Regions from separate parts of the Actinoplanes sp. CA-142083 genome, predicted to be linked through region 3. Evidence: riboswitches for the same ligand, from Rfam matches in the RefSeq annotation. Region 3 holds a riboswitch; each other region holds the start of a gene.
What was found. Region 3 has a riboswitch for cyclic di-AMP ahead of ACQPZX_RS02090 (coiled-coil domain-containing protein). Riboswitches for the same ligand answer to the same signal wherever they lie in the genome.
Positions count from the first base shown of each region.

Region 1 (7,761 bases), 4.8 Mb from region 3:
CTTGCCCGCGCCGGACGGGCCGCGCAGGGCGACGATCTCGCCGGGGGCGACCCTCAAGGCGGGCAGGGAGAGAGCTTCGACGGTCGCGCCCAGATAGCGGGCTCGCACCGCGGAGGCGGTCACGCCGACTCGGCGCTCCCCAGCGGACTCGCCGGTGGAGGGAGGCCCGGCCACAGCGGCATGGAAGCCGGGGGCCTCGGGGAAGGCGGGGGCGCTGAGGATCTCGTCCACGTCGGAGATCACGGCGGTGGCGTCCGTAGCGGCGTGATAGCGGGCGGCCATCTCGCGCAGGGGGCGGTAGGCCTCGGGAGCCAGGAGGATCACCAGCAGGGCCGGGGCCAGGGAGACGTCGCCGGCGGCCACGCGGAGGCCGGCCTCCACCGCGATCAGGCCTACGGACAGGGTGCCGACGAGGTCCAGGGCGGTGGACGACAGGAAGGCCACGCGCAGGACCCGCAGGGTCGCGGAGCGGTGCTTGTCGGTCAGGTCGGCGATCGCGGTGGTCTGGCGGTGGGCGCGGCCGAAGATTCGCAGGGTGGGCAGGCCCTGGACCACGTCGAGGAAGTGGCCGGCCAGGCGGGCGTCGGCCCGCCAGCGGTCGCGGGCCCGGGCCGCGGTGGCCCAGCCGATCAGGGCGCCCAGCAGGGGGATCAGCGGGAGGGTGGCCAGGGCGATCAGCGCCGAAGGCAGGTCTACCCAGGCCATCACGAGGATGACCAGCGGTGGGAGGGTCACGCCGAGGATGACCGACGGGAAGTACGCGCTGAACCACGGGCGCAGCGACGCCAGGCCGGTGGTCAGGACGGCGGTGAGGCGGCCGCGGCCGAAAGCGGCCACCCAGGCGGGGCCGCGGCGGGGGAGGGCGCGCAGCAGGCGGCGGCGCAGGGAGTCGGTGACCCGGGCGGCGGTGCGGACGGCCACGACCTGCTCGGCCCAGGAGACAAGGGCCCGCGCCACGTAGGCGGCGGCCAGCAGCGCGGGCGCCCACCAGCGCGGAGAGGCGACCAGCAGGGTGAGGGCGACCGCTACGACCAGTGTGGACAGGGCCTGGGCGGCGCCGAGCACGGCCAGAACGACGACCCCGCCGCCGGCGTGCCGCAGCAGCCGAGGGTCGACCGGGCCGCGGCGGCGGACTGCGGCCGGGCCGCGAAGAGCGCGGCGGCGGGCGGTGGCCGGGCCGTCGTAGACGTTGCTGTGGGCGGCGGGTGGGGTGGCGCCGGCGGGGGTCATGACGGGACCCTTTCGCTGGCTACGCGGCGGCGGAAGACGAAGTACGAGTACGCCTGGTAGGCCAGCACGCCGGGCAGGATGATGACGCCGAACACCGTGAGCAGGCTCAACGCCGATGGGGTGGCGGCGGCCGCGGACATGGTCAGGGACCAGGAACCGTCGAGGGTGCTCGGCAGGACGACGTGGCCGTTCGCGGTCATGACGGCCACTACGGCGCCGGCCACGCCCGCCGCGGTGGCGGCGAAGGCCAGGGCCTCGCGGCCGTGCCGTGCCAGCAGGCCGGCGGCCAGCGAAAGAACCGCGGCGGCGAGGACGGTGCGCGACGCCGTACCGAAACCTATGAGCACAAACGCGACGGCGCCGCCGGTGCCCAGCCACCGGGCCAGGTCGCGTGCCCGGCGGCGGACGGGACCGCTGGTGCGCAGGGCCAGGAAAGTTGCGCCCAACAGCAGCGCGGCGAACAGGGCGGCGCCGGCGCCCAGGAGGGATTGCCAGGTCAGGATGGGGTCGAGGCTGCGGCTCAGGCCGGAGCCGGTCACCGAGCCGTCGGGGCCGAGGGCGAGGCCGCGGACGAAGACGGCAAGCAGCGCGCCCCACAGCAGGACGATCGCGGCGGAGCTCGCGGTCAGGAAAATGTCGCAGCGGCGGCGCCAGCGTTCGCCGTCGCCCTTTCCGCGAAACTCGAGCGCTACTCCGCGCACGGCCAGGAGCAGCAGCAATGCCGCGACCGGCAGGTAGAGACCGGAAAGGAGCGCGGCATACCAGGCCGGAAAGGCGGCGAACGTGACGCCGATCGCGGCGACCAGCCACACCTCGTTGCCGTCCCAGAACGGGCCGATCGTGCGCACGATCGCGCCGCGCTCGTGGTCGTCGCGGCCGAGCAGCGGGCCGAGGACACCGACGCCGAAGTCGAAGCCCTCGAGGACGAAGAACAGGACCCAGGCGAGCACCACGATCGAGAACCAGAAGGTGATCACGATCAACAACCCCTCAGTAGACGGGAGCGAGCTCAGGCGACTTTCCGGACGGTTCAGAAACGTGGAGCGGCTGCCGCGCCAGATGACGGATCAGGCGGAACCAGACGACGGCGACCACCCCGTAGATCACGGCGAAACCGATCAGCGAGGCGAGGACCTCGGCGCTGGTCAGGCCGGGGGAGATGCCGTCGGAAACTTTCGTGAGGCCGAACGCGATCCACGGCTGCCGGGCGGTCTCGGTGAAGATCCAGCCGAGCGTGTTCGCCGCCGCCGGCAGCAGCGGGATCAACGGCAGCCATCGGGTCAGCCAGCGGGGCGCGTCGCGGTTCTTTCGCGTACGCCACAGGTAGAACGCGGCGACGGCAGCGGCCAGCATGCCGGCGCCGATCATCAGGCGGAACGTCCAGAAGGCCACCGGGATCATCGGCACGTAGCTGCCCGGCCCGTACTGCGCGACATACTGCGCCTGCAGGTCGTCGATGCCCTGGACGGTCGCACCCGGCGAGCCCTTGGCGAGGATCGACAGCAGCCACGGGATGTCGAGGGTGAACGAGGGCAGCGGCTTGCCGGTGGTGATGATCGAGAACGGCGCGCCCTTGGTGGTCTCGTAGAGCGCCTCGGCCGCGGCCATTTTCATCGGCTGGACCTCGGTGATCACCTTGCCCAGGTGGTCGCCGGTCAGCGCGGTCGCCGCCCCGCCGGCCAGCATCACCCAGGCGCCCAGCCGGGCGAGCGTCCGGTGGGCCGGCTCGGCCGCCATCCGCCACACCGCGATCGCGAGCAGCAGCGCGCCCCCGATCATCGCCGCCCCGGCCAGGGTGTGCGGGAAGGCCGCCAGGTTCACCTTGTTCGTCAGCAGCTCGGCGAACGACGTAAGGCGCGCTCGCCCGGTGACCGGATCCATCTCGTACGCGATCGGGTTCTGCATGAAGCTGTTGGCGGCAAGGATGATGAACGCGGACAGGATCGTGCCCAGCGAGACGATCACGATCGTGGCCGCGTGCGCGACGCGGGGCAGCCGGTCCCAGCCGAAATACCAGAGCGCCAGGAAAGTCGCCTCGAGAAAGAACGCGAGCATCCCCTCGATGGCGAGCGTGGGCCCGAAGACGTCGCCGTAGAACTTGGCGAACGCGCTCCAGCCCATGCCGAACTGGAACTCCTGCACGAGGCCGGTCACGACGCCGACCGCGAACGTGACGATGAGAAGTTTCCCGACGAATTTCGTGAGATCGCGGAACTTGTCGTTCTTCGTGCGCAGCCAGGTGATCTCCAGGCCGGCCGCGATCGCCGCCAGGCTGATCGACATGGGCACGAAGAAGTAGTGGTAGATCGTCACGACCGCGAACTGCAGGCGCGTCAGGTCCAGCACGTCCATCGGATGGTCCCCCTCTACGACGGCTCGTAGTAGATACTACGACGTGTAGTACGACGCTGTGCAGTAGACTGGGACACATGGCGCTGGGAGACCTGGAACGCGAGGTCATGACGGTTCTGTGGGACGCCGCGGAACCGCTCACGGTGCGGCAGGTGCACGAGTCGCTCAGCCGCGACCGCGACCTCGCCTACACGACCGTGATGACCGTGCTCGACCGCCTGGCCAGAAAGGCAGTCGTGGTGCAGCAGAGAGCGGACCGCGCCTACCGGTACGCCCCGGCGCAGTCCCGCGAGGAGATGACGGCGTCGGTCATGCTCGACGCGCTCAGCGCCTCGCCCGATCAGGACGCCGCGCTGGCGTATTTCGTCGGGCAACTTTCGCCGGCGGCGCTGCAGGCCGCCATCGAAGCCGCCACCAAGAAGTGATGGAGAGCCACGGGATCGCCGGATGACCGCGCTGCTGCTCGGCGCGCTCGGGCTCACCCTGTCGCTGATCGTGCCCGGCCTGCTGGCGCGGGCCCGCTGGCCCGACCGGGCGCCCGCCGCCGCCGTGCTGCTGTGGCAGGCCGTCACCCTGGCCGCCGTGCTCTCGGCCCTCGGCGTCGTGCTCGCCGCGCCCGAGGAGCTGACCCGCGCCGCCGGCTCCGGAAAGCCGGTCACCGCCGCCGCGCTGATCGGCGCCCTGGCGGTGGCCGCGATCATCGTGCTGCGGCTGCTCGTCTCGCTGTGGGGAGTTTCGCGGCGCTCGCGGGCCCGCCGCGCGAAACACCGCCTGCTCGTCGACCTGCTCGACAAGGCCGAGCACCGCGAGGAATTGGACGCCGGAAACGTTCGCGTCCTCGCCGGAAACTTGCCGCTCGCGTATTGCGTGCCCGGCCGGGAGGCGCGGGTGGTGCTCAGCGACGGCGCGCTTCGCCTGCTCGACCGCGACCAGGTCGACGCCGTCCTCGCCCACGAGCAGACCCACCTGCGCCACCGGCACGAGGTGGTCATGGAGTCGTTCACGGCCTTCTATCGCGCCGTGCCGCGTCCCCTGCGCAGCCGGGCGCCGCTGGACGCCGTACACGTGCTGCTGGAGATGGTGGCCGACGACGCCGCCCGGAAACGCGCCGGCGCCGCGCCCCTGCGCGGCGCGCTCGAACGCCTGACCGACGCTGTCCCCCTGGCGGAGGAAGTCGTGCCCGAACGAAACTCGCAACGACGCCGGCTGGACCGCCTGGCGGCTCCGCAACGCCCCTCGGCGGCCCTCAACACGGTCGTCGCGGTCGTCGCGCTTGCCCTGCTGGTACTACCCACCGTGATCCTGGTCGTCCCGTGGCTCGACCGCGCGCTGGATGCCTGGCCTCTCTGACCACGCTGGGTAGCGAAAGCCGTGCAGGAAGTTTCCCCGTCGTGGCAACTTCAGTTACCCGCATGATCGAGGGTACGGTGGTCGGCGGTCCGGCAGCCCCCCATCGTCCATCCGGCCGATCTGACGGATCACCGCCTAATCGCCGCATGCGGCGAACCGGGGACCCGAGTAGTCGGGGTGAAGCCGCAGTCCCCCTGCGGCCGGGCGCGCTTCCCGCCCGAACCCGTCAGCTAACCCGGTCGGCGGCGCGAGGGAAGAAGGGATAACGCACCTACGTGAAACGGATTGGGGCGCGCCGCGCCGCAGTTCTGCGCAGCATCGTCTGCGCCGTCGCCGCGGTCGGGATCGTTCTCACCGGCCCGTCCGTAGCGCACGCAGCACCCGACCCGGCCACCGTCGAGGCCGAGATCGACAAGCAGTGGAACCAACTCGAGCCGGTCATCGAGCAGTACAACGACGTGCACGGCAAACTGCTCAAGAACCAGGCTCAGCTGAAGAACCTCACCAAGCAGCTCACCCCGCTCCAGGTGCAGGTGGACGTCGCCCTTTCTCAGGTTCGCGGCATGGCGGTCGACGCGTACAAGCAGGGCGCGCCGAACGCTTTCAACGCCATGATCGTGAGCGGGTCGCCCACCGGGCTGACCGACAAGCTGACCTATCTCGATCAGCTCGCTCGGCACCAGCAGGACCAGATCGCCGGGGTCGCGAAACTTCGCGACAAGTACGCCGGCATGAAGTCCGACCTGGACGTGCTGACCAAGTCCATCGCGGCCCGCGATGCCGACCTGGCCAAGCAGAAGGCCGCGATCCAGAAGAAGATCGACAGCCTGCAGAAGCTGCGGATCCAGGCGTACGGCTCGGCGGGCGAGGCCGACGGCCCGTACAAGACCGGACCGTGCCCCGTCACCTACACCAACGACAAGGGCGGCCGAGCGGCGCAGAAGGCATGCGACCTCATCGGCAAGCCCTATGTCTTCGGTTCCGACGGACCGAACAGTTACGACTGCTCGGGCCTGACGAAGGAGGCGTGGGCCAGCGTGGGGGTGCATCTCGAGCACTACACGAAGGACCAGTGGAACGAGGGCAAGGCCGTGTCCCGGAACGAGCTGCAACCGGGTGACCTGGTCTTCTACTACCCCGGAAGCCTCCATCACGTCGCCATCTACATCGGCGGCGGCATGGTGGTGCACGCCCCGCACACGGGTGACCATGTACGGATGGCGACGATCGAACGGGGACCGATCGCCGGCTACCGGCGACCGGGCTGAGATCCGGAACACGAAGAAGGGCCGCCGGAAGGCGGCCCTTCCGCGTATCTAGCGGCTCGCCGTGTCGCGGGCAACCGGGAAACCTGCCGTCAGTCCATGGGCGGCGGGGCGGCCTCCCGCACACGGTGGTGCCGGTAGAGCTTCGCCAGCAGCGTGGTCAACTGCTCGCGCTCCACCCGGTCGAGGGGCTCGAGCAGCTCCTCCTGGATGGAGCCGACCTGCCGGGCCAGCTGCTCCGCGCGCGCCCGCCCGCCGTCGGTGATCGTGATGATGTTGCGGCGGCGGTCGTCGGGGCTGGGCACACGCTGGACGAAACCATCGGCCTCCAACTCGTTGAGGGCCTTGACCATGTCACTGAGGTGGATGCCCACGCGCCGCCCGAGGTCGGCCTGGCTGGCCGGGCCCTCGGTGGCCAGCGAGGAGAGCACGCGGTAGTGGTACCCGCGGGCGCCGACATCCGCGAACCGGGCGCTGACCATGCGCCCCGCAAACCCGGCGGTCTGGGTCAGCAGCCAGCTGGGCAGGTGCTCCACGCTCTCCACGTGAGCAGCATAACATTTGCGCTCCTAACGTTAGTGGACCTAACGTTAGGAGCATGAACGAATTCAGCGTGCACGTTCCGCAAGCAGAGCTCGACGACCTGAACGAGCGGCTGGCCCGCACCCGCTGGCCCGACGAGCTGTCCGGCGCCGGCTGGGACTACGGCATCCCGCTCGACCGGGTGCGGCAGCTCGCCGACGCCTGGCAGAAGCTCGACTGGCGCGCCCACGAGGCGCGGCTCAACGCGTACCCGCAGTTCACGACCACAATCGACGGCGAGAACATCTGGTTCTTGCATATCCGCTCGGCGTCGCCGGACGCGATCCCGCTGATCCTCACTCACGGCTGGCCCGGCTCGGTGGTCGAGTTCCTCGACCTGATCCCGCTGCTCACGCCGCGTTTCCACCTGGTGATCCCGGCGATTCCGGGCTTCGGATTCTCCGGGCCCACCCGCTCCCGCGGCTGGGGCCAGCAACGGGTGGCGCAGGCCTGGGTGAGACTCATGGCCGATCTCGGGTACGAGCGTTACGGCACCCAGGGCGGGGACTGGGGCTCTGGCATCTCGCGCCTCGTGTCCGCCGCCGACCCGGCTCATGTGATCGGCGTGCACATCAACTTCATGCCGACCGGGGGCGCCTACGACGGGAAACTTTCGCCGCTCGACGCCGAACGGCTCGAGAAGACCCTGAAACTGGCCGCCAATCGCCACCCGCATCAGGTGCTGTTCGCGGCGGCGCCACAGACCATCGCGTACGCGTTGAACGACTCCCCGGTAGGCCAGCTCGCCTTCCTCGCGGAGAAATTCTCGCAGTGGGCCGACCCGGCCCATCCGATCCCGGACGAGGTGATCCTGACCGACGTCATGCACTACTGGATCACCGGCACGGCCGGGTCGTCGTCGCGCCTGGTCAAGGAGAGCGGCCTCGGCAGCGGTCCGGTGCCGTGCCCGGTCCCGATCGGCATCGCGGTCCTCCCCAAGGACATCGTCCAGCCGGTCCGTCCCCTGGTGGACCTGCGTCAC
Region 1 is NZ_CP192076.1:6,364,722-6,372,482, reverse strand. It holds gene cydC (thiol reductant ABC exporter subunit CydC) at 1-1,230, opposite strand, end outside; gene cydB (cytochrome d ubiquinol oxidase subunit II) at 1,227-2,207, opposite strand; gene ACQPZX_RS29220 (cytochrome ubiquinol oxidase subunit I) at 2,221-3,582, opposite strand; gene ACQPZX_RS29215 (BlaI/MecI/CopY family transcriptional regulator) at 3,660-4,007, shown strand; gene ACQPZX_RS29210 (M56 family metallopeptidase) at 4,030-4,932, shown strand; cyclic di-AMP (ydaO/yuaA leader) riboswitch at 5,055-5,191, shown strand; gene ACQPZX_RS29205 (NlpC/P60 family protein) at 5,208-6,200, shown strand; gene ACQPZX_RS29200 (MarR family winged helix-turn-helix transcriptional regulator) at 6,290-6,742, opposite strand; gene ACQPZX_RS29195 (epoxide hydrolase family protein) at 6,796-7,761, shown strand, end outside.
Region 1: another riboswitch for cyclic di-AMP. It lies ahead of ACQPZX_RS29205 (NlpC/P60 family protein); the one in region 3 lies ahead of ACQPZX_RS02090 (coiled-coil domain-containing protein).

Region 2 (7,761 bases), 1.0 Mb from region 3:
AAGCCGGTCGCGAAGCTGTCGATGCTGCACGTGAACCCAGGAAGCCGAACGGCCGTACTGGGTAGTGATGGACATCCCAAGGTCGGTGGTGATGCCCGTCGCTGCGACAGGTGGGGGGCCGATGGTGTCATGGAGACCGACGCGGGTAAGCGTTCTGCTGCGTGACCGACCGCGGCTGCGGCGCGCGAATGCTGTGCCAAGAGCCCTCTTCAGGAACATCGCACGCGGCTCTCAGCAATCACCCAGGCATTCGTGACACTTTCGACCCACCAGCCGGAATCAGTGCGAGCAGTCATTTGTTGTGTAGATGCCAGTAACCGCAAAGTACGAACTGCGGACGTTACGGGGAGGAACTGATGAACACAGGGTTTGCCCGTAACGGGGTAAGTAGTGAACGCAATGAGGGGACCGTGGGCAACGTGGAGAAGAACACCGTGATGCGGACCGACCAGGTCGCCGAGGAGCGTGACCTTGTCGGCGTCTACCTGCACGAGATCTCCAGGACGCCACTGCTGAGCGCAGCCGAGGAAGTCGACCTCTCCAAGCAGATCGAGGCGGGCCTCTACGCGGAGTTCCTGCTCGACGAGGGCGAGACGCCGCGAGGCGTGAGCCGCGAGGAGCTGGAGCGGATCGTCTACGAGGGTCAGCGGGCGAAGGATCTGTTCATCCGGGCCAACCTGCGACTGGTCGTGTCGATCGCCCGGCGCTACGTGCGCTCCGGCATGCCGATGCTCGACCTGATCCAGGAGGGCAACACCGGCCTGGTGCGCGCGGTCGAGAAGTTCGACTACGAGCGCGGCTACAAGTTCTCGACGTACGCCACCTGGTGGGTGCGGCAGGCGATCAGCCGGGCCATCGCCCAGCAGGAGCGCACCGTCCGCCTCCCCGTGCACCTGGTGGAGGACGTCAACCGGATGCGCAACGTGACCCGCCAGCTCGTCCGCGAGCTCGGCGCCGACCCCGAGCCCGAGCAGATCGCGAAGGCTCTCGGCGTGACGGTCGAGCGGGTCAACGAGCTCACCCGCTGGGCCCAGGACACCGTGTCCCTGGACACCCCGGTCGGCGACGACGGCGACACCAACCTCGGCGACCTGGTGGCCGACAGCGACGCACCCTCGCCCGAGGAGATCGTGCTGACGGCCCTGGAGCGCCAGCGCATCGAGGGTCTGCTCAACCACCTCGACGACCGTTCGGCCGGCATCATGCGGGCGCGCTACGGCCTCGAGGACGGCCGGGAGCACTCGCTGACCGAGGTGGCCTCGCGCTTCTCGCTCAGCCGCGAGCGCATCCGCCAGCTCGAGATCCAGGCGCTCGGCCGGCTGCGCGAGCTGGCCCGGGCCGAGGGCCTGCAGGCCGCCTGATCCCCCTTCCGCGACGCGAAAGGCCGGTACCCCCTCGGGTACCGGCCTTCATTGCGTCCGGGGTTACTTCACGCGTCCGTAGCCGTACGGGGTCATGATGTTGATCGACCTCTTCTTGATCGGCTCGCCCTCGCGGGACGCGTCGATGATCATTCCGCCGCCGACGTACAGGCCGACGTGGCCGAGGCTGCGATAGAACACCAGGTCGCCCGGCTGGAGCTGGGACTTGCTGATGCGGGCGGTGGCGCTGTACTGCGCGGCGGCGTTGTGCGGCAGCGACTTGCCGGCCTTCGCCCACGCGGCCATCGTCAGGCCCGAGCAGTCGAACGTGTTGGGTCCGGCGTCGCCGTAGCCGTAGTAGGCCGGCTTGTTCGCCTGCGTGTACGCGAAGTCGACGGCGACGCCGGCCTTGCCGGAGATGGACGGCGCCGGGCCGGCCGCTCCCGCGACACCGGTCTCGGTCGCGCTGCCGTACGCCTGCTCCCGCATGGCGCGCAGCTTCTTGATGTTCGCCTCGATCGTCTTCTTGCGCGTGTCCATCGCCTTGAGCTGCGCCGCCTGCTTGGCCTGCGTGGTCTTCAGGGCGGCCTGCCGGTCGGCGAAGTTCTGCGTGGTCGCGGTGTAGTCGTCGATGTCCCGCTGGTTGGCGCGGTTGATCATCTCGAGGTAGCTCATCTTCTCGACGAGGCCGCCCTGCTGGTTGCCCAGGATCGCGCTCATCGGCCCGACCCGGCCCTGCTTGTAGGCCGTAGCGGCGATGCTGCTGACCTGAGCCTCGGCGACCACGAGCTTCGCCTTCGCGGGCGCCAGCGAGGCCTGGAGGGTCTTCTGGTCGGTCGCCGTCTTGTTCAGGTCGATCTTGAGCTTGTTGTACGACTCGGTGATGTCCTCGAGCTGGTTCGACGCGGTCTCGATCTGCTTCTTGAGCTCGGTCTCGGACGGCGCCGCGTGTGCCGCGGTCGCCATGGATCCGGTGATCGCGATCGCCATCGCCGCGACCGCGAGTGCCCGAAGCCTGGTGCGGGGGGTTGGCACCGGTTGCTGACCTTTCTTCCGCTGCTGGCCGCCGACCGGGTTAGCTGTCGGATTCGGGCGGGAAGAAGGCCCTACCGCTCTCGCGGATTCACCCCAGAAACGCGGTTCCCCGGTTCGGCGCGACTACCGCGTCCGCCCTGGGGGAGGGCGTGACGGGACACCGCGTCGATTGGGCGGCGTTGGCCGGCGCCACGGAGGGGTGTGGCTGCGGACCGAACCAACCGCATTAACTTATCGATGCGCGAATCAAAATCAAGGTCTCTACGCGGGATTTAAGGAAAAGGCCAGATATGCGCCATTGATCCCGATAACGCATTGTCATTCGACGAAGACTGCGGGTTATTCGACCGCTTAAACCGGACTTTTCGCCAGGTCGGCGGGAACCCACGCGTGGCTGACCTTACGCTCCGCCCAGAAGGAGAGGAAGGGGATGGTTCCGGCGGCCATGACGATGATCATCCGGAGGAACGGCCACCCCGCCCGGCGTGCCAGGTCGAAGGTCAGCACCAGGTAGACCATGAAGAGGAAGCCGTGCGCGGGGCCGACGATCGCCACCACGGTGTCGTTGTCGCCGAGGTACTTCAGCGGCATGCCGACCAGGACGATCGTGAGCAGGCAGACGCCCACGATCCACGCGATGATCCGATAGCGGGTGAGCGCTCCCTGCACAGTGCCACGTCCCTTTATTTCTTGGAGTATCCGGGGTAATCCATCGCCCCGGCGCCGGGGTGCTCGGCCAGCCAGGCGAGGTAGTCGTTGTAAGCCACCAGCTCGGGGTCGTCCGCGGCGGGCGCCCGGTCGACCGCGACACGCACGGGCCGGCCGACCGTAACAGGCGAACCTGGAAGCTTCTCGGGCTCTTCGTCCTTTTCTTCCGCGGGCTCGGGCGGCTTGCGGGCGAGCTGGACCTCGCGGTACCAGAGGAAGGCGAAGAAGGCCGCGAAGACCGGCCACTCGAACGTGTAGCCCCAGCTGAGCGTGTTTCCCCCGCTGGCCCGGCTGAACTGCCACCAGCCCAGCCCGAGGCAGCCCGCGATCGCGACGAGCGCCAGGACGTGCCGCGCGATCCACGCCGGCGTCCAGAGCCCCTTCATGCACACGAGCGTACCGGCGGCACGTTTGCCCTTCGTCGGCGCGGGCAACCGTCCTGCCAGGTGATGACCCACACGGAGGTGCACGATGACGGACGCCGAGACCGAGATCGGCGTGGACCCGGCCACGCTCGACGACGAGGACCTGTTCCGGGAATTGTCCAGCCTCTACCGCGCCCGGATGTCCACGCTGCGGCACGGCCCGGACGCGGCCCTCGACAACCACTTCCGGCGCACGGCTGAGCTGGAGACCGAGTACATGACCCGCTACCCGGGCCGCGAGGTCGACCCGTCCCGTCTCACCCAGGACTTCTGAGGAGGCCGTGTGACTGAGTCGCTGCGTGACCGGGTGGAGCGCGTCGGTCAGGCGTACGCGCCGCACGAGCACCGGCCTCTCGCCGGGTACGCCGTGGCGATGGGCGCGTTCGGCGCGCTCGCCGCCGGACTGGCCGCCGCCGCGAAGGTCACCGGGAAGCGCGTACCCGACCGGCCCGCGGCCGCCGACGTGCTGCTGATCTCGATAGCCACCCACAAGCTGAGCCGCCTGCTCGCCAAGGACGCGGTGGCGAGCCCGCTGCGGGCGCCGCTCGCCCGCTACGCCGAGCCGGCCGGCTCGGCGAGCTCAACGAGGAGGTGCGCGACGAGGGCAACTCCATCCGGCACGGGCTCGGCGAGCTGGTCACCTGCCCGTTCTGCCTGGCCGTGTGGGTCGCCACCGGCCTCACCGGCGGCCTGGTCCTCGCGCCGCGCCTGACCCGCCTGGTCGCCACCGCCCTGACCGCGACGGCCGCCTCCGACTTCCTCCAGATGGCCTACGACCGCGCCAAGCAGGCCACGGAGGGGTGACCGGCGTCACAGTTGCTAACGGAATCATGGTCGAGGGCCGACCGTTGAGAACAGATGTCGGTGTGTCCAGTGTCCCCGGGCCTCACCACTTTGCCTTCACGGAATACCGTTCGGCTGGAGCCGTGTTGTGCCTTTCGCCGCGAGGCGACATGCACACCGACATCTCGTACGCCGCCCCCGGGTTCGCCCGGGGGCGGCGACGTGTTTCAGGGGCTTGCCGGCCGGGGTATTTGATCATCTATGAGCGATGACCGGATCGAGCAACGCGCGGCCGAGCTGCTGCCGGAGGAACGTGTGGCCGGCAGCGCCGACCCGCGGGCACAGGCCGAAGCGATCCTGGCGGACTCCGACCGGCGCGAGGACGACCCCGAAGCGGTGGAGAATCGCCGCTCCGACCAGGCCGCCGCGCCCGGCGACACCACCCGGTAGGGGCACCGAACTTCCGTGTTCGTCGATGGTCATGGCAATATTCCCCGCGTGTCTGTCCCGAATCGCCGGATTTCTGCGCCGACGCGCGGCCCCGCTCGTTTACTGAGCCGTCCCGCGCGCACCCGCAGCGCGCGCTCCGCCGCCCTGAGCGGCCCGCACGCGGTCGAACTGGCCGGGTTGCTGCACGAGCTCTCGGTGCGTCTGCTCGGCGCCGAGAGCTTCGCCTCGGCGCTCGAGCGCCTTGCGGCACTGGCGATCGGCGCGGTGCCGGGCGTGGTGCGTTGCTCGGTCGCTCTGATCGGCGAGGGCGGGCCACTCACCTGCACCGCCGCCGGGCCGTCCGGCGAGGGCGTCGATGAGCTCCAGTACGCGTTGAGCACCGGCCCCGGGCTGCACGCGGCCCGCACCCGCGCTCTGGTCACCGTGAACGACCTGACCACCGACGAGCGCTGGCCCGAGCTGGCCGAGCCCGCGCGCGCCGAGGGCGTCCGCGCGGTGGTGGCCGTGCCGCTGGACGTGCCCCGGGCCGAGGTGGGCGCGGTCAGCCTCTATCTGGACGGGCCCGGCAACCTCGGGCCCGATCTCCTGCTGACCGCGATGGCGCTGGTCAACCACGCCGAGGTGCTGCTGGGCGAGCTGCGCCGCCGCGACGAGACCAGCACCGACGCCGCCGTCGACCGGGCGGTCGGTGTGATCATCGCCCAGCGCGGGTGCGGCGTCCGCGAGGCCTACGACGTGCTCGGCGAGACCGCCCAGCGCCTCGGCCTGGACCGCCGCGCGGTGGCGGATCGCCTGATCGCCGCCGCGGCGGCCCGCCGCGGTTAAGCCTTCTCGACGTGCTGGACCACCTCGAACTCCAGCAGTGACGCGCCGGTGGCGACGGGCTTGGCCCGCTCGCCCGAGTGCGCCTCCCGGGCGGAACCCGAGGACCAGGCCTGGAACGCCTCCTCGGACTCCCAGCGGGTGTAGACGAAGTAACGGTTCTCGCCGTTGACCGGGCGCAGCAGCTCGAACGCGAGGAAGCCGGGTGCGTTCTCGACGGCGCCCTGCCGGGCGGCGAAGCGCTTCTCCAGCTCGGGGCCGGCGCCCTCGGGCACCTCGATGGCGTTGATCTTCACGACAGACATGCGCCAAAACTACAGAGCCGGGACGCGTGGGCGTCCCGGCTCCAATTTTGGGTTTCTAATGGATGACTTTGTCGGGGAGGGGACCGGCGCCGACCTCGCCGGGCACGCCGTCGCTGTTCTCCGCCGCCAGGATGTCGGCCTCGCGCTGCGCCTGGGCCGACCGCTGGGCGAGCGGGACCTCGGGCAGGAAGAACACCACGATCAGGCCGACCACCATGACCGCGGCGGCCAAGATGAAGACGACCTGGATGCCGTCCGAGAAACCGACCTTGAACGGGTGCGAGACGACGGCCGAGAGCTTCTCGAGGAACGACGTGTCGTTCAGCGCGCTGCTGCCCTGCGCCTGCTGCAGCGTCTGCATCTGGCTCGGGTCGGCGGCCACCGACTGCTGGAAGGCCGGGGTGGCCTGCGCCTTCTGGTAGGCCGACGCGATCTTGCCGCCGACCACGTTGAACAGCACCGACAGGAAGATCGCCGTGCCGAGCGTGCCGCCCATCGAGCGGAAGAACGTGACCGAGCTGGTGGCCACGCCGATCTCCCGGGGCGAGACCGCGTTCTGCACCGCGGTGATCATCGGCTGCATGTTGCCGCCGAGGCCGAGGCCCATCAGCACCATGATCAGCATGGTCTTCCAGAGCGGGGTGTCGGCGCCGATCAGCGAGAACAGCACCAGGGCCGAGACCATCAGGATGCTGCCGATGATCGGGAAGATCCGGTAGCGGCCGGTACGGGCGATGAGCTGACCGGCGGCGATCGAGCCGGCCATGATGCCGATCACGAACGGGATCATCTGGAGGCCGGCCTCGGTGGCCGAGGAGCCCTTCACGATCTGGAGGTACAGCGGCACGGTCAGCAGGCCGCCGAACATGGCCATACCGATGATCGTGCTGGAGATCGAGCCGACCGCGACCGTCTTGTTGCGGAACAGGCGCAGGGGCAGCAGCGCCTCGTGGCCGTACGCCCGCTCGGCGATGATGAACGCGGCGATGCCGAGCGCGCCGACGATGTAGCAGGCGAACGCGCGGGGCGAGTCCCAGCCCCATTCGCGGCCCTGCTCGGCGACGGTCAGCAGCGGCACCAGGCCGACGATCAGGGCGACCGCGCCGGGCCAGTCGATCCGGTGGTCGGTGCGGTGGTGCGGCAGGTGCAGGACGCGGGCCACCACGGCCATCGCGGCGATGCCGATCGGCACGTTCAGGTAGAAGATCCAGCGCCAGCCGGTGATGCCGACGATCGAGTCCTGGCCGGCGAAGAAGCCGCCGAGCAGCGGGCCGATGACGCTGGCCGTGCCGAACACCGCGAGGAAGAAGCCCTGGTAGCGGGCCCGCTCGCGGGGCGGGACGATGTCGCCGATGATCGCCAGCGCCATCGACATCAGGCCGCCGGCGCCGATGCCCTGGATCGCGCGGAACGCGGCCAGCTCGTACATGTTCTGCGAAAGGCCGCAGAGCATCGAGCCGACCACGAAGATGCCGATCGCGAACAGGAAGAAGGGCCGCCGGCCGTAGATGTCGGAGAGCTTGCCGTAGAGCGGCGTCGAGATCGTCGAGGTGATCAGGAACGCCGTGGTGGCCCACGCCTGCAGGTTGAAGCCGTGCAGGTCGTCGGCGATCGTCCGGGTGGCGGTCGCCATGATCGTCTGGTCCAGGGCGGCCAGGAACATGCCCATCATCAGGCCGGCGAGAACCGTGAGGATCTGGCGATGGGTGAAGTCCGCGGAGCCGGCGGCGGGCGGCGAGGTGGTCTTGGGGTTGCTCACGCGTTCTCCCGTAGAGGTGGCGCGGCCGGCTCGTTGCGCAGATGGGCTTCGACCGCGGTGTTGAATTCGATGAAAAGCTCGACGAAGGCGTCGACACGCTCGGCCGGCCAGCT
Region 2 is NZ_CP192076.1:1,456,011-1,463,771, forward strand. It holds gene ACQPZX_RS06975 (sigma-70 family RNA polymerase sigma factor) at 357-1,361, shown strand; gene ACQPZX_RS06980 (NlpC/P60 family protein) at 1,425-2,396, opposite strand; cyclic di-AMP (ydaO/yuaA leader) riboswitch at 2,411-2,537, opposite strand; gene ACQPZX_RS06985 (DUF3817 domain-containing protein) at 2,748-3,065, opposite strand; gene ACQPZX_RS06990 (hypothetical protein) at 3,080-3,490, opposite strand; gene ACQPZX_RS06995 (DUF6158 family protein) at 3,576-3,803, shown strand; partial or broken gene ACQPZX_RS07000 (DUF1360 domain-containing protein) at 3,813-4,333, shown strand; gene ACQPZX_RS07005 (hypothetical protein) at 4,574-4,762, shown strand; gene ACQPZX_RS07010 (ANTAR domain-containing protein) at 4,811-5,587, shown strand; gene ACQPZX_RS07015 (antibiotic biosynthesis monooxygenase family protein) at 5,584-5,889, opposite strand; gene ACQPZX_RS07020 (MDR family MFS transporter) at 5,945-7,648, opposite strand; gene ACQPZX_RS07025 (MarR family winged helix-turn-helix transcriptional regulator) at 7,645-7,761, opposite strand, start outside.
Region 2: another riboswitch for cyclic di-AMP. It lies ahead of ACQPZX_RS06980 (NlpC/P60 family protein); the one in region 3 lies ahead of ACQPZX_RS02090 (coiled-coil domain-containing protein).

Region 3 (7,761 bases):
TCTGCGCCGTCGCGGCGGCGCTCGCGCCGGCCGTTCCGGCCGCGGCCGCGCCGGCGCAGGCAAGCCGGATCGAGGTCGAGCGCGCGGGTGGTTTCGCCGGGCGCCATGACACGTACGTCGTAGACCGCTGGACTGACGGCGGCCGGCGCCCGCTGCGGACGGCGAGCAGCGGCGCGTTCCTCCGGCTGCGCGGCTCCTACGGCCAGCTGAACGCGTGCTGCGACCTCTTCTCGTACCGGGTCACCGTCACCTACCGCGGCGGCCGGCAGAAGGAGATCTCGACGATCCAGGGCGCCCCGGCGCCGCGCATCCTCTGGGACGTCATCGCCGACGTCCAGCGAGTCGGTCAGCAGCCCGCCGGGCTCAGGTGATAGCCGGCCATCTCGAGCCCGCCCTCGCCGAGCGCCACCGGCGTGTAGAGGCCCGAGTCGTCGCTCAGGGTCATCGTCGCGCCGTCGATGTAGTAGGTGCCGTGTGCGTGGCGTTTGCGGCCGGCGACCTGCCCGTCGTACGTGCCGTCGTCGAAGATGTCGAGACGGACCGTGCCGTCCTCGCTCAGCCAGACCCCCACCGGCGCCGTGGTTTTGACCTTGGCCGGCTTGCCGGTGGGGCCCATGGCCCGCTTGAGCAGGGCGGTGGCGTCCAGGGCGTGGGGGTCGACGGCGCGCTTGAGCATGGCGGCTCCTGGCTGAAGGGCTCGGCGAAGGGGGAGGGAACGGCCTCTAACTTCGGCCTCGCGGGCCGATCTCGGAGTGCAGGCGGGTTGCAGTTCAGTTGGACGCGCGCAGAGCGGCGGTCACCGCCGTGATCATCTTGTCGAGGTAGTCGTCGCTCAGCGGGGTGCGCGCCACGGCGAGCCGCCAGTAGAGCGGGCCCAGGATCAGGTCGACGGCCACCTCGGGGTCGGTGCCCTGGGGCAGCTCGCCCCGCGCCATCGCCTGACCGATGAGCTTGTCGCCGACCGCCTGCTGGTGGGTGCGCAGCGCCTTCTGGAGGGTCTCGGCGATCTGCGGGTTGCGGGACGCCTCGGCCATCAGGTCGGGGATGATCTGTGAGGCGATCCGATGCTGGAGCGCCCGGCTTACGATCATCATGAGCAGCTGGAGGTCACCGGCGAAGCTGCCGGTGTCGGGCAGCGGGACGCTGCGGCCCGCCACGTCGGAGACAATCTCGAGTACCATTTCGAGCTTGTTGCTCCAACGCCGGTAGATCGCGGTCTTGCCGACCCCGGCTCGGCGGGCCACCGCCTCGATCGAGAGCCGGCCATAACCCACCTCGGCCAGCTCCTGCATGACCGCGTTGCGGATCGCCACGGTGATGTCGCCTCGGAGCACTGCCGCTCCGGCTGGTGCACGCTTCGCTGTCGCCACGCGGTCACTATACGCCAGGACGTAACGGTTGCGTTCCGCCGTTTGGTCGGATAGCCTTCCGTCACGTCGATACGAACCCGTTCCATCGACAGCGGCTTGACATGCTGAAGTTGTGTTCTCGCGGAAAGCAGCGCGTAAAGCAGCAGGTCCCGATGACCCCCTCGGGCCGACGAGATCGGAGCACCACCCCATGGCTCAGACGACCGTCGTCGAGTCCTACTCCGGGCCCACTCCCAAGGAGCTGGCCCGGAAGCACGGACTAGGCGCCGCCGGGCGACTGCCCAGCCTGCCGGAGTACACCAGGCTGATCTGGTCGTACCGGCACTTCATCTGGGAGTTCGCGAGCGCCAAGGTCTCGGCCGCCCTGGGCAACACCCGCCTGGGCATGATCTGGCAGGTCCTGACCCCGCTGTTCAACGCGGGCGTCTACTACGTGATCTTCGGCGTGCTGCTGAACACCAAGCGCGACGTCGACAACTTCATCGCGTACCTGTGCGCCGGTGTCTTCATCTTCGGCTACACCCAGTCCGTGGTGCAGGCCGGCGTCCAGGCGATCAGCGGCAACCTCGGGCTGATCAGGGCACTGCACTTCCCGCGGGCCAGCTTGCCGATCTCGATCGTCCTGGTCGAGGCACGCAACATGATCGCCTCGATGGCCGTGCTCATCGCGATCGTGCTGTTCACCGGCGAGCCGCTCACGTGGGAGTGGCTGCTGGCGATACCGGCGCTGCTGCTGCAGACGTTCTTCAACGCCGGCTTCACGATGCTGGTGGCCCGGCTCGGCTCCAAGCTGCACGACCTGCGCCAGCTGATCCCGTTCATCATGCGCGTCTGGATGTACGGCTCGGCCGTGCTCTACCCGGTCACCCAGTTCACCCAGCACCTGCACGGGTGGAAGCTCGCCGTGGTCCAGGCCAACCCGCTGCTGGTCTACATCGAGTTGATCCGGCACGCGCTGATGGAGGACGTGCCGCTGGCCGGCACGCCGACCCGGCTGTGGATCCAGGCGATCATCTGGGCGCTGGTGGTCGGCATCGGCGGGTACGCGTACTTCTGGCGTGGAGAGAAGGGTTATGGCCGTGGCTGACGACGAGCGGGTCCCCACGATCATCGCGGAGAACGCGCACATCATCTACCGCATCCACGGTTCGGTGTCGGCCGCGCAGAACTCGCCGCTGAGCAGCTTCAAGCGGCTGGTCACCCGCACCAAGAGCGCCGCCGTGCGCGAGGTGCACGCGGTCAAGGGCGTCAGCTTCGTGGCCTACAAGGGCGAGGCCATCGGCCTGATCGGCACCAACGGCTCGGGCAAGTCGACGCTGTTGCGGGCGATCGCCGGGCTGTTGCCGGTCGAGCCGGGCGGCGCGATCTACGCGGCCGGCCAGCCCTCGCTGCTGGGCGTGAACGCGGCGCTGATGAACGACCTGTCCGGCGAGCGCAACGTGATGCTCGGCTGCCTGGCCATGGGCATGAGCCCGGCCGAGGTCAAGGGCCAGGTGCAGGACATCATCGAGTTCTCCGGCATCAACGAGCGGGGCGACTTCAGCTCGCTGCCGATGCGGACCTACTCGTCCGGCATGGGAGCCCGGCTGCGCTTCGCGATCGCCGCGGCCAAGAAGCACGACGTGCTGCTCATCGACGAGGCCCTCGCCACCGGCGACGCGAAGTTCCGCAAGCGCAGCGAGCAGCGGGTGCGCGACCTGCGCGCCGAGGCCGGCACTGTCTTCCTGGTCAGCCACAGCGAGCAGTCGATCCGGGACACCTGCGAGCGCAGCATCTGGCTCGAAGGCGGCGTGATCAAGGCCGACGGCCCGACCGAGGACGTGATGAAGGAGTACGAGACCTTCGTCAAGAAGTGAAGGTCCCGTACTCCCCTCGAGCTACGGGCGCACTGACAGGTGCACGTGGTTGGTGTGGTCGCTCGACGGGTCGCCGTTGCCACCCGAGTACGACTTCCAGCCGCTCGACGGCAGCCAGATGCGTCGGAACCAGATGACGTAGAGCACGCCGAGCTTGCTCGAGTTGTTGATGAAATAGTTCGCCAGGTTGGTCCCGTACGTCTTGCTGCTGCCGGTCGCCACCCCGCCGAACCCGTCCTTGTCGGCGGCGAAGTCGCAGGCTCTCCCCTTCGGATGCTCGCCGCTGTTCTGTTCGCGGAAGCAGTGCACGTAGTGGTTGAAGCCGGCCGACTGGGCCTGCCGCATGGCGAACAGCATGCGCTGGGTGATGCGGCCGCCGCTGGTCGGGTCGTCCACCATGCCGCTGCCGCCCTGGAACGAGCCCGAGCTCGCGCTGCTGCCGCCGTCGCTCGGCTGCGGGTCGTCCTGCCCGGCGTTGGCCGCCTTCAGCGCGCTCTCGGCCTGGACCTTGCGCTTGGCCATCACGTTGACCTGCTTCTGCTGGTCGCGGATGGTTGCGTCGATCGCGAGCTTCGCCTTGGCCTGACCGTCGCGGGTGGCCTCCAGGTCGGCCATCACGGCCTTCTGCTTCGCCGCGACCGTCTGGAGCGTCTCCGCACGGTCCAGGAAACCGCCGGACGAGTCCGCCGTGAGCAGCGCGCTCATCGGGCCGAGCCGGCCGCTCATGTAGGACTGCTGGACGATCTGGTCGAACGCCGCCTGCCGGGGTGCGAGCTCGGTGTCCAGCTCCTTGAGCCGGGCGGTCAGCTCGACCTGCCGTTTCTTGCTCGCGGCCAGCGCGTCCTTGGCTTCGAGGTAGCCCTTGGAGGCCGCCTCGAGCTGCTGGATCAGGGTCTTGGAGCCGCCCTCGCCGTCGTCGCCGGTGTCGCCGGGGGCCGCGCCGGCCGGCGACGCGACCGCGAAGGCCAGGCCGCAGGCGGCCACCACCATGGCGAGCGACGCCGCTAATCGCCGGCGGACAGTAATGTGCCGCACAACCATTCCTTCCGTCGGCCGCCGACCGGGTTAGCTGACGGGTTCGGGACGGAAGTTCCCTACCGCTGAGAGCGGATTCACCCCAACAAAAACCTGGGTCCCCGACTCGCCAAAGGCGATTAGGCGGCGATCCCCGGGCGGGGATCGCGACCGACGATACCCATGACATCGATTGATCGACAGATCTCGCACTCCACGCGATCACCGGATGACCGTGCGTCGACTTATCACGGAAAGTGCTCGAAGGATTACCGCATTCGCATTTTCCGGAGACTGAAGTGTCGCGCGACCTCGGGTAAACTCACCCGCGGCTCTGCCACCGAGGCGCCGCCCCCGAGGTGCCGGCAGGCCGCCGCCCAATCGCCGCAAGGCGAGCCGGGGACCCAATGTCCCACTGGGGTGAATCCGCGAGAGCGGTAGGGATCGCTTCCGTCCCGAACCCGTCAGCTAACCCGGTCGGCGGTAACCCGGAAGGAACGTGGATGACCGTACGCCCCCGCCGGTGGCTGACCCTCGCCCTGGCGCCGCTCGTGGCTGCCTCGATCTTCGCGGCGCCCGCCGCGCCCGCGAGCGCCGATCCCGACGACTCGTCGTCCTCGTCGGCCCAGCCCGACGAGAAGGGTGACGAGATCGAGTCGAACTCCACCCTCAACGAAGTGCTCGAGTCGTCGAACCGCAAGTTCGTGCAGGCCAAGGCCGCCGTGGCGAAGTCGACCACGACGCAGAAGAAGCTGGCCATCCAGATCAACCTGGCCGAGGCGAAACGCGACTCGCTGGTTCCCGAGGTCAACGCGATCGCCGCGCAGCAGTACCGCACCGGTCACCTCGGCGCCGCGAGCTTCCTGCTCGGCAGCCAGGGGTCGGACGACTTCCTGGCCAAGGCGGTCTCGCTCGAGGAGATCAACACCCTGCACGACCGGAAGCTGCGCGAGCTGAACGCGGCCATCGACGACGTGACCGCCAAGAAGGCCGCGCTCGACGCCGAGGTGAAGCAGCAGCAGACCAACCTGGTCGCGATGAAGAAGCAGAAGGACGCGGCCGACAAGGCGCTGTCGCTGGTCGGTGGCGAGAGTCTCACCGGCGGCTTCGTGGACGCGGTGTCCAAGCAGGCGGCGCCGGCCCCGCGCAACTCCGAAGGCGGATTCTCGGCGGAGAAATGCACGGTGAAGGATCCGACCACAAGCGGTTGCATCACCGCCCGTACATTGCACATGTACCAAGAGGTGAAGAAGGCGGGCTTCAATCGCTTCGTCGGTTGTCACCGCAACGGCGGTCCGTTCGAGCACCCGAAGGGCCGGGCCTGCGACTGGTCGTTGCAGAAGAGCGGATTCTCGGTCGCGCACAACGCCGACATGAAGAACTACGGCAACGACCTCATGGCGTTCCTGGTGCGCAACGCCGACCGGTTGGGCATCTACTACGTCATCTGGTACGCGCAGATCTGGTTCCCGGCCACCGGCTGGCACGCCTATCACGGCGCGAGCAACCACAAGGACCACGTACACGTATCAATGCTTTAAGAAGTCGTTTCAAGAAAAGGGCCCCCAAGGGGGCCCTTTTCAGTCAGTGCGTCAGTCCTGCGGCGCCCGGCGCACCGGGGAGCGACCGGCCGGCTGGGTCGGCGGCGGCCCGACCGGACCCTGCGGCGGGATCGGCACGGTCACCGGCTTCACCTGGGTCACCTCGATCTCCTTGCCGTGGTGGCTGAACACCAGGCGGGCCGAGCCGCCACCGTTGCGCAGCGAGTAGGTGGCCTCGTCGGCGGTCACGTTCACCCGCACCCGCAGGCCCCGCCACAGCAGCGAGAACTCCAGGTTGCTGATCCGGCTGGGCAGGCGCGGCGCGAACGACAGCTGGCCGTTGAAGTCCCGCATGCCGCCGAGGCCGGCGATCAACGAGATCCACGTTCCGGCCAGCGACGCCACGTGCACGCCGTCCCGCGAGTTCTGGTGCAGGTCGTGCAGGTCCATCAGGGCGGCCTCGCCCAGGTAGTCGTGGGCCAGCTCGAGATGGCCCACCTCGGCCGCCATGACGGCCTGGATGCACGCCGACAGCGACGAGTCCCGGACGGTCCGCGCGTCGTAGTAGGCGAAGTTGCGCTGCTTCTCCTCTGGCGTGAACGCGTCGCCGCGGATGTACATCGCCATGACCAGGTCGGCCTGCTTGACCACCTGCTTGCGGTACAGGTCGAAGTACGGGTAGTTCAGCAGCAGCGGGTACGCCTCCGGGGGCGTGTTCTCGAAGTCCCACTCCTGCAGCCGGGTGAAGCCCTCCGACTGCTGGTGCACGTGGAGCTCCCGGTCGTACGGGATGTGCACGGCCGCCGCCGCGTCCCGCCAGGAGGCCATCTCCTCGTCGTCCACGCCGAGCTGACGGGCCAGGTCGGGGTGGCGCTTGGCCGCCTCGACCGCGCTGAACATGTTCTGCTGGGCCATCAGGTTGGTGTAGATGTTGTCGTCGACCACGGCCGTGTATTCGTCGGGGCCGGTGACGCCGTCGATGTGGAAGCGGCCGTGCCGGTCGTGGTGGCCCAGCGACCGCCACAGCCGGGCGGTCTCGATCAGCAGCTCGAGGCCCACCTCGCGCTCGAAGTCGTAGTCGCCGGTGGCCTGCACGTAACGGCGGACCGCGTCGGCGATGTCGGCGCCGATGTGGAAGCCCGCGGTGCCGGCCGGCCAGTACGCGGAGCACTCCTGGCCGCGGATCGTGCGCCACGGGAAGGCCGCGCCCTGCAGGCCGAGCGTCTGCGCGCGCTCCCGGGCCAGGTCGAGCGTCGAGTGCCGCCAGCGCAGCACGTCGGCCGCCGCCGAGGGCTGGGTGTAGGTCAGCGCGGGCAGCACGAAGGTCTCGGCGTCCCAGAACGTGTGGCCGTCGTAGCCGGGGCCGGACAGTCCCTTGGAGCCGATCGGGCGCTGCTCGGCCCGGGCGCCCGCCTGCAGCGTGTGGAACAGCCCGAAGCGGACCGCCTGCTGCACCTCAGGGTCGCCCTCGACCTTGACGTCGGAGTGGTCCCAGAAGGCGTCCAGGTACTCCCGCTGGGCGTCCACGAGGCCTTCCCAGCCGTCCAGCCGGGCGCTGGCGAGCGCGGCGCCCACCTGGTCGCGGATGGCGGGCAGCGAGCGGCTTCCGGACCACCCGTACGCGGCGAGCTTGACCACCCGCAGCTTCTGGCCCGGCTCGAGCTTGGTGGCGACCGTCGTGCGCAGCCAGTCGGGGTGGCCCTCGGTGGTGATCGCGTGCTTGCCGGGCGCCTCGACCAGGTGTTCCATGGCCGCGGCCATCCGCAGGTCGCTGGCCTTGGTGCGGTGCACGAGCAGGCCGCCGGTGCGCTGCTCGAGCATCTCCTCGGCCTGCAGCGGGTGGTCCAGCACCGCCGCCACGCGCGGGTCCTTGCTCATCGGCGGCAGCTGCTCGTTGGCGACCAGCTCGGACTGCAGGATCAGCCGGCAGGACGCGTCCAGCGGCTCGACCTCGTACATGTAGGCGACCACGGCGCGCTG
Region 3 is NZ_CP192076.1:430,389-438,149, reverse strand. It holds gene ACQPZX_RS02115 (hypothetical protein) at 1-371, shown strand, start outside; gene ACQPZX_RS02110 (Atu4866 domain-containing protein) at 347-676, opposite strand; gene ACQPZX_RS02105 (TetR/AcrR family transcriptional regulator) at 771-1,370, opposite strand; gene ACQPZX_RS02100 (ABC transporter permease) at 1,561-2,457, shown strand; gene ACQPZX_RS02095 (ABC transporter ATP-binding protein) at 2,444-3,226, shown strand; gene ACQPZX_RS02090 (coiled-coil domain-containing protein) at 3,248-4,216, opposite strand; cyclic di-AMP (ydaO/yuaA leader) riboswitch at 4,265-4,397, opposite strand; cyclic di-AMP (ydaO/yuaA leader) riboswitch at 4,605-4,738, shown strand; gene ACQPZX_RS02085 (coiled-coil domain-containing protein) at 4,744-5,781, shown strand; gene ACQPZX_RS02080 (glycoside hydrolase family 65 protein) at 5,833-7,761, opposite strand, start outside.